DNA from 2 places in the Hydrogenophaga bisanensis genome. Region 1 is predicted to be linked to the other one. Evidence: predicted binding sites of a transcription regulator. Region 1 holds the regulator's gene; the other holds the start of a gene.
The links. The regulator LexA, encoded in region 1, represses DNA repair genes until DNA is damaged. The targets are predictions, from matches to a motif close to ACTGTATNNNNATACAGT.

Region 1 (4,416 bases):
TCCTGATCGAAGCTGCTCCAGCCATGGTGGGCCAGCGCCTGCCCGGACCACCCGGTGATCCCGCTGACCGCACACAGTCGCAGGCATTGACGTCGATTCATCCGGCATTCTCCTCAGACATAGGCAATCCAACGTCCGCAGCCCAGGATCAGCAACCACAGCAAAGCGGACACCACCAGCTGCAGCTTGGCCAAGGCGTCCAGGCGATCCAGCGACTGTCTCCCGTGAAACCAGCCCGCATTGCATCCCGCCAGAACCAGCAGCAGCATTTTCGCTGTGAATATCTGGTTGGTCAGGAGTTCCTCAGCCTGAGAGGCAAACATCAGCAGACCACTTCCACCCGCCAATGCAAACCCAGCCAGCGCCAGGGAAAGCGACAGTTTGGCCAGCGGACGCACCTCCAGCGACTGGCCTGCCCCGAAGACCCGCATTTCCAGCAAGGCCAGATTGCCAAGCAGCAAAGACACACCCAGCAGGTGAATGACCTCCAGCATCGGGTAGGCCCAGGGATGAATAACGAGCGCGTCGAGCATTCAGGCGGCCTTGAGGATGTCCAGCGCCAGTGACAAGCGTGCTTTCAGGGCCGACGGCGATGCCAAGGGCATCGACGACGCGCCGCCAGGCAGCACACGACCCCGGACGCACCGGGTACCGCGCCAGACAATCACTCCCCTGGCCTGGGCTTCGTCCAACGCGTCGGCCAGCCTGGCGTGCAAGGTGCCGTTGCCTGTCCCGGCCACCACCAGGCCGCGCAAAGGGGGTGCCAGGGTGTCGTTGAGCATCGCCCTGACCACATGACCATCCGCATCCGCATGACTGACCAGCAGTTCCACCCTGGGCAGCTGGTCGGCAGACCGGACAGCGGGCCAGAGACCCTCGTCAGCCTGTCCGGGGTTGGGCGACCAGAAAACCCGCAACTGCCCTTCTTCCACCACCCCGATGGGTCCGGCCTCGCCAGAATCAAATGCATCGGTCCGGTAGGTGTGAATCTTGGTGACATGCTCGGGCGCATGAACCAGGCCGGCACAGACCACAGTCACACCAGAGACGCGGCCATCCAGGACCACCGAGACGGCATCCGCGAGATTCTGCGGACCGTCCGGAACCAGTGCCGAGGCGGGCCTCATGGCGCAAGTCAGCGCCACAGGTTTTACCGGATTAAGCACGTGGTGGAGGAACCAGGCGGTTTCTTCAATGGTGTCGGTGCCGTGGGTGATGACCACACCTTGAACATCATCCCGACCGACATGATGGACCACCCTGTCGGCCAGGCGCTTCCACAAGGCGAAGTCCATGTCCTTGCTGTCCACCTGGGCCACCTGTTCGAGCTCGACAGACACATTGGCCAGTGACGGAATCGACGACACGAGCTCGGACACGGGAACCTGTCCAGCGGTGTATCCCACGTTATCGCCCGCCCGTTGCGCACGCCCGGCGATGGTGCCGCCAGTCCCGAGAATGACCACTTTGCCTGGGTTGTGATGAAGGGGCACTTGTGTTTTCCTAAAAACTGTTGAAAAATACAGTTACTGGATACGCAACCAGTCTAACCATGAGGTTCACATGCCAGAACTGCCGTCCTACTCGCCCAAGCTTACAGCCCGCCAGCAGCAAATTCTGGAACTCATCCAGTCTGCCATCGCGCGGACCGGTGCACCGCCCACACGCGCTGAAATCGCCAGTGAGCTGGGCTTCAAGTCGGCCAATGCGGCTGAGGAACATCTGCAGGCGCTGGCACGCAAGGGCGTCATCGAACTGGTCAGCGGCACCTCCCGCGGCATCCGTTTGAGAAGCGAGGACCTTCGGTCGATCAATGCTGGCCGAAGCCGCCAGCTCGCGTTGCCTGGGTTGGCCCAGTTGGCCCTTCCGCTGATCGGCCGGGTGGCGGCCGGCTCGCCGATTCTCGCGCAGGAGCATGTCGACCAGACCTATCACGTGGAAAGCAGCCTGTTCGCCCGACAACCCGACTATCTGCTGCGGGTTCGCGGCATGTCCATGCGGGATGCCGGGATCATGGACGGTGATCTGCTCGCGGTGCAGGCCACCCGTGACGCGCGCAACGGTCAGATCGTGGTGGCTCGTCTGGGCGACGATGTGACCGTCAAGCGATTCATGAGACATCCCGATCACATCGAGCTGATCGCGGAGAACCCCGACTTCCGCAACATTGTGGTCAGTCCCGAAGAGCCGTTCGAGATTGAAGGCTTGGCCGTTGGCCTGATCCGCAACAGTTTTCTCGTCTGACCAGCTCAGACCCTCCTGCCTCGTAGGTGGCGGGCGTTTGGCAGCCATTGTGGCGGCCAGACCCTGCGTGGCAGGCCTTTGCCCAATCTCGCCTATGTACAACCCCTGACCAGGAGTTTCACATGGGATTTCGATTCAAGGCCAGCAGCTGGCGCGCTCCCCTGCAGATCATTGACAGCTTCCTTCCACAGCGGGGCGTGCATGTCACACCCAGGCCGCCCGGGAATGAGCATGCAGCTTTGCGACTGTTCCGCAAGGCGGGCTGGCTGGGGGGACACCCAATCCCCGCCGTGGCTGCCAACGATGTGTGTTTTGCCAAGGCGTCCCGCGCGGCCGAAGCGGTTTCCGGTCGGAACTTGCGCCCTGTCCGTGTCGTGCGCGTCGCGCAGGGTGCCGATCTTGGGGGGCAGGAGACCAGGCTGGTCATCTCCGGGCGCATGAGCGATGTTTGCGCAGAGCTTGACCGACTGGCAGCCATGGAGTCAAGGATGGCATCGGCCTGATCTCTCGGACGGAGCAGCCTGACGGATGTCTGCGCACACGCGGGCACAATAGTGCCCATGAACATTGTCATTCTCGACGACTATCAGGACGCGGTGCGCAAGCTTCGGTGTGCCGACAAGCTGGAGCCCTACCCTGCGAAGGTTTTCACCAACACCGTCAAAGGGGTCGGGCAGTTGTCTGTTCGCCTTCGTGACGCCGACATTGTGGTGCTGATCCGAGAGCGCACACTGGTGACCCGCCAACTCGTCGAAAAGTTGCCACGGTTGAAGTTGATCGTTCAAACCGGGCGGGTGGGCGCACACATAGATGTCCAGGCCTGTACCGAGCGGGGGATTGCGGTCTGTGAAGGTGTGAGCTCACCTGTCTCCACCGCAGAGTTGACCTGGGCTTTGGTCATGGCGTCCATGCGCCGCATTCCCCAGTATGTGGCCAGCCTCAAGCACGGGGCCTGGCAGCAATCGGGACTGAAGGCGGCCTCCATGCCCCCCAACTTCGGGCTGGGCGCCGTCGCGCACGGACGTACCCTTGGCATCTGGAGCTATGGCCGGATCGGCTCGCTGGTCGCGGGTTACGGACGCGCTTTCGGCATGCGCGTTCTGGTCTGGGGCAGCGACGATGCGCGCGCTCGCGCGCTGGCCGACGGCTTCGAACTGGCGGACAGCCGCGAGCACCTCTTCGAGACATCCGATGTGCTGTCGCTCCACCTTCGGCTCTCGGAGCGCAATGCAGGATGCGTCACCCTGGACGATCTTGCGCGCATGAAGCCGACATCGCTGCTGGTGAACACGTCTCGCGCAGAACTGATTGAACCCGAGGCCTTGCTGACGGCTCTCAACCGTGGCCGCCCTGGAATGGCGGCCATCGACGTCTTCGAATCGGAACCGATTCTTCAGGGGCATGCGCTGCTGCGCCTGGAGAACTGCATCTGCACGCCGCACATTGGGTACGTGGAACAGGACAACTACGAAACTCTGTTCTCATCCGCGTTCGACAACGTGGTCAACTTCATCAAGGGCACACCCACCAATGTGGTCAACCCCGGTGCGCTGCAGGTCAGACGCTGAGCGCAAGCATCCTCACTTCTTCGGCGGCTCCGGCTGGTCATTCGCCGGCGGAACGAAGTCGAGGAATTCAAAGTCCAGCATGTTGCTCAGACCGGACGACTGCTCGCGTTGTGATGGTGATGTCTGTGCTGAGGGCTGAACCGGCGACGTGATCTCGGGCAACGACGCTTCGAAAGCGGACAACTCCGCAAGCGCATCCAGGTCCACGTCAAGACCGATGTTGCTGGATATCGGCGGGGCATACTTCATGGGCTCTGTAACCCGGTCACCGTCGACCCGCATCGCCGAAGGCTCCACCAATGCAGATGGCTGAGCCTTCAGGGGCTTCATGGCGGTGTGCTGAAAGTCGTTCACGACCCCGTCTGCGCTGTCGTCCTCCTTGCGCACCTGCACGATCTCCTTGGCCACGGCGTGCAGGAACAGCAACTCGCGATAGGCCTCCAGATCGAAGACCTCCCCGTCGGTCGCCTGTGAGTCCCTGAAGATGGACCGTTCGATCAGGTCAAGGACCTTCTGCTGCGGCCAGAGTGCCTGGATGCGGCTGAAGGCCGTCTCGTAGGACTCCAGACCACGGCTACCCTGGGTGAACTGATCGTATGGCGGG
Region 2 (4,416 bases), on a different contig from region 1:
GCCATCCACGGCGGCATCGGCCAGGGCCTGCGCAGACCGATCCACCCCCGTGACAGGATGGCCTCGCTGGGCGAACCACCTCAGATGCCGGCCAGCCCCGCAGGCCACGTCCAGGACCCGGCCACCGGGCCTGACGAGGTGAGTCCATCGACGCACCCACTCGGATGCGGGTTCGTTACCGTGCATCAGAAGCAGCTCCAGAGTTGGTCGGCCAGCTGGATCAGGAAGTCCGGCTCCTGGTACAGCGTGAAGATGCCCAGCAGCGTCAGGCCGATGCCGACCCACAGGAGTCCCTGCTGGAGGCGGTGACGCAGGGTGGCATTCATGCCGCGGCTCCGGCGCGTGCGGGTCCACGGCCGATCGCGGTCTCGCGCACCGGCAGGTTCACCAGTGCGGCGAAGATGCCCAGGGCGATCGAGATGTACCAGACGATGTCGTAGCTGCCGGTGCGGTCATAGAGCAGGCCGCCGAGCCAGACGCCCATGAAGCTACCGATCTGGTGACTGAAGAACACGAAGCCGCCCAGCATCGAGAGGTGCGCCACACCGAAGATCTGCGCCACCACCGCGTTGGTCGGGGGGACCGTGGACAGCCAGAGCAGGCCCATGGCGGCCGAGAACACGTACACGCTGGCGGGCGTCAGCGGTGCGATCAGGAACAGCGTGATGGCCACCGAACGTGCCAGGTAGATGAAGGCCAGGATGTGCCGCTTGGCCATGCGCTGGCCCAGCGAACCGGCCACGTAGGTGCCCACCACGTTGAACAGCCCGATGATGGCCAGGGCGTAGCTGGCGACCTGTGGCGACAAACCCTGATCCTTGAGGTAGCTGGGCATGTGCACGCCGATGAACACCACCTGGAAGCCGCAGACAAAGTAGCCGGCCATCAGCAGCTGGAAGCTGCGGTAGCCAAAGGCCTCGCGCAGGGCCTGTGCGATGGTCTGCTCGCGCCGTGCGGCCGCTGCGGCCGCAAACCCGGGTTCCCGCAGGAAGGCGGCCAGCGGCATGATCAGCAGCACGGCAGCGGCCAGCACCATCAGGGCCTGCTGCCAGCCAAAGCTGGCGATGAGCCAGCCCTCCACGGGCACCATGAGGAACTGCCCGAAGGACCCGGCTGCGGCGGCCACCCCCATGGCCCATGAGCGCTTTTCGGCCGGGATCTGTCGCCCGATGACCCCGTAGATGACCGCGTAGGTGGTGCCGGCCTGGGCGGCACCGATGAGCACGCCGGCGGTGAGTGCGAACAGCGTCGGGCTGCTGGCGGTCGCCATGCCATAGAGGCCCAGTCCGTAGAGCGCAGCACCTCCCACCAGAACGCGGAAGGCGCCGAATCGGTCGGCCGCCATGCCGGCGAAGATACCGAACAGGCCCCAGGCCAGGTTCTGGATCGCCATGGCGAAAGCGAAGTTCTCGCGTGTCCAGTCCTGGGCCTGGGTGATCGGTTGCAGCCAGAGACCGAAGCCGTGGCGCACCCCCATGGACAGTGTGACGATGGCGGCGCCACAGATGAGCACCTGGGCGGCCGACAGGCGGGGAGCGGAAGCAGAAGTCATCCCGCGAATGTACCGAAATGCCGGCCCGGGGGTGTGTTGCGCGCGTGTCTTGACCGCATGAAATTTTGCCGGGTCATTGATGCGGCCGTCGCAAGAATGCGACCGCCCAGTCGGATTCTGTATATTCATACAGTGAAATCCGGTGTCTCTGCTTACAATCCGCGTCCATGGCAAGCCAGAACCCCCCCGCTTATTCAGAAGGCTCCATCCGCGTCCTCAAGGGCCTGGAGCCGGTCAAGCAGCGCCCGGGCATGTACACCCGGACGGACAACCCGCTGCACATCATTCAGGAAGTGCTGGACAACGCCGCCGACGAGGCGCTGGCCGGCTACGGCAAGAAGGTCCGCGTGAGCCTGCACGCCGACGGGTCGGTCAGTGTCGAGGACGACGGCCGCGGCATCCCTTTCGGCCTGCATCCCGAAGAAAAGGCCCCGGTCATTGAACTGGTCTTCACCCGGCTGCATGCGGGCGGCAAGTTCGACAAGGGCAAGGGCGGGGCCTACAGTTTTTCGGGGGGCCTTCACGGCGTGGGCGTCAGTGTCACCAATGCCCTGGCTACGAGGATGGAGGTGACCAGCCATCGGGAGGGGCAGGTCGCCCGGCTGGTGTTCGCGGGCGGCGATGTGATCGAGCCGCTGGTGGTGCGGGCGCAGGCAGAGGGCGACCGCAAGCAGGGCACCACGGTGCGGGTGTGGCCGGACCCGAAGTACTTCGATTCACCCGCACTGCCGATGGGCGAGCTCACGCACCTGCTGCGCAGCAAGGCGGTGCTGATGCCGGGGGTCTCGGTCACCCTGCACAACGAGAAGACCCGCGACACGCAGACCTGGCAGTACAAGGGTGGCCTGCGCGACTACCTGGGCCAGACGCTGAGCGCCGATCCGGTGATCCCGCTGTTCGAGGGCGAAGGTTTTGCCGACAGCAAGGACGAAAGCTTTGCCGAAGGCGAGGGCGCGGCCTGGTGCGTGGCGTTCACCGAAGACGGTGCGCCCGTGCGGGAAAGCTATGTCAACCTGATTCCCACGAGCGCCGGAGGTACCCACGACAGCGGCCTGCGCGACGGCCTGTTCCAGGCGGTCAAGAGCTTCATCGAGTTGCACGCACTGCTGCCCAAAGGCGTCAAGCTGCTGCCCGAGGACGTCTTTGCACGGGCCAGCTATGTGCTGTCGGCCAAGGTGCTGGATCCCCAGTTCCAGGGTCAGGTCAAGGAGCGCCTGAATTCCCGCGACGCGGTGCGGCTGGTGTCCGGCTACGTGCGGCCCGCGCTGGAGCTCTGGCTCAATCAGCACGTGGATTACGGTCGCAAGCTCGCCGAACTGGCGATCAAGGCCGCGCAAAGCCGCCAGAAAGCCGGCCAAAAGGTGGAGAAGCGCAAGGGCAGCGGCGTGGCCGTGCTGCCGGGCAAGCTGACCGACTGCGAGAGCCGGGACATCCTCCACAACGAGATCTTCCTGGTCGAAGGTGACTCGGCGGGCGGCAGCGCCAAGATGGGCCGGGACAAGGAGTGCCAGGCCGTGCTGCCCTTGCGCGGCAAGGTGCTCAATACCTGGGAGGTCGAGCGTGACCGCCTGTTCGCCAATACCGAGATCCACGACATCTCGGTGGCCATCGGTGTCGATCCCCACGGCCCGATGGACCAGCCGGACCTGTCGGGCCTGCGCTACGGCAAGGTGTGCATCCTGTCCGATGCCGATGTGGACGGATCCCACATCCAGGTCCTGTTGCTGACCTTGTTCTTCCGCCATTTCCCCAAGCTGATCGAGGCGGGTCATGTGTATGTGGCGCGTCCTCCTCTGTTCCGGGTGGATGTGCCGGCCCGGGGCAAGAAGCCCGCCTCCAAGCAGTACGCGCTGGATGACGGTGAGCTCCATGCCATCTTGGACAAAGCCGAGAAGGACGGCGTGCCGCGCGAGAAATGCCAGATCAGCCGGTTCAAGGGCCTGGGCGAGATGAGTGCCGAGCAGCTCTGGGACACGACCCTCAACCCCGATACCCGCCGTCTGCTGCCGGTGACGCTGGGCGCCATGGACTTTGCCGCCACCGAGTCCCTGATCGCCAAGCTGATGGGCAAGGGTGAGGCCGCTGCGCGCCGTGACCTGATGGAGCTGCACGGCGACTCGGTGGAGGTCGACATCTGATGGGCCGGTGCATCAGGACGTGCGCTTCACTGCTGCTGGGCCTGTCGTGCCTGGCGGCGCAGGCGCAGGTCTGGGGGTTCGTCGACGAGCGCGGTGTCCCGCATTTCGCGTCTGAGCGCCTGGATGACCGCTACCAGCTGTTCTATGCCGGTGATGGGGCCGTGGGAGAACCATCAGGGGCTGCTGCCGGTGCGGTCACGGCGCCGCCCGGCCTGCTGGCTTCCTTTGAGGTGTCGACGGCCTACAAGGCGGTGCGCCATCACCTGCGCGAGGCCGCTCGCGCCAACGGGATCGAATACGAACTGCTCAAGGCGGTGGTGGCCGTCGAATCGGGCTTCGATCCCCACGCGGTAAGCCCCCGGGGGGCCGTGGGGCTGATGCAGATCATGCCCGGGACCGCCCAGCGTTTTGGTGTGCGTGCCAGCGCCGGCGGATCTCTGGAACAAAAGCTCTCCGACCCGCGCACCAACCTTCACGCCGGTGCGCGCTACCTGGCCTGGCTGATGAAAAAATTCGACGGGCAGGTGGACCTGGTGCTGGCCGCCTACAACGCAGGCGAGGGTGCCGTGTTGAGGCACGGTCGCCAGGTGCCGCCGTACCGTGAAACCCTGAACTATGTGCGCAATGTCAACGAGTTGCGTCAGCGGCTTCAGCCGCCGCGCGTCATTCGGCAACCGCAGGCGCGACTGACAGATCTGGCTCCAAGCACCGCATCGCTCTGATACC

Region 2: the regulator LexA is predicted to act here: its motif matches at 1,669-1,686, upstream of ACFQNJ_RS07155 (DNA topoisomerase IV subunit B).

What each region holds. Positions count from the first base shown of each region.
Region 1 covers NZ_JBHTBX010000010.1:828-5,243, reverse strand. Annotated here, with positions in the region: gene ACFQNJ_RS14410 (DUF6152 family protein) at 1-101, opposite strand, end outside; gene ACFQNJ_RS14405 (hypothetical protein) at 114-533, opposite strand; gene ACFQNJ_RS14400 (asparaginase) at 534-1,466, opposite strand; gene lexA (transcriptional repressor LexA) at 1,564-2,244, shown strand; gene ACFQNJ_RS14390 (hypothetical protein) at 2,367-2,747, shown strand; gene ACFQNJ_RS14385 (D-2-hydroxyacid dehydrogenase family protein) at 2,805-3,812, shown strand; partial or broken gene ACFQNJ_RS14380 (type IV pilus assembly protein FimV) at 3,825-4,416, opposite strand, start outside.
Region 2 covers NZ_JBHTBX010000004.1:33,099-37,514, forward strand. Annotated here, with positions in the region: gene ACFQNJ_RS07140 (class I SAM-dependent methyltransferase) at 1-186, opposite strand, end outside; gene ACFQNJ_RS07145 (hypothetical protein) at 186-326, opposite strand; gene ACFQNJ_RS07150 (MFS transporter) at 323-1,552, opposite strand; gene ACFQNJ_RS07155 (DNA topoisomerase IV subunit B) at 1,720-3,690, shown strand; gene ACFQNJ_RS07160 (lytic transglycosylase domain-containing protein) at 3,690-4,412, shown strand.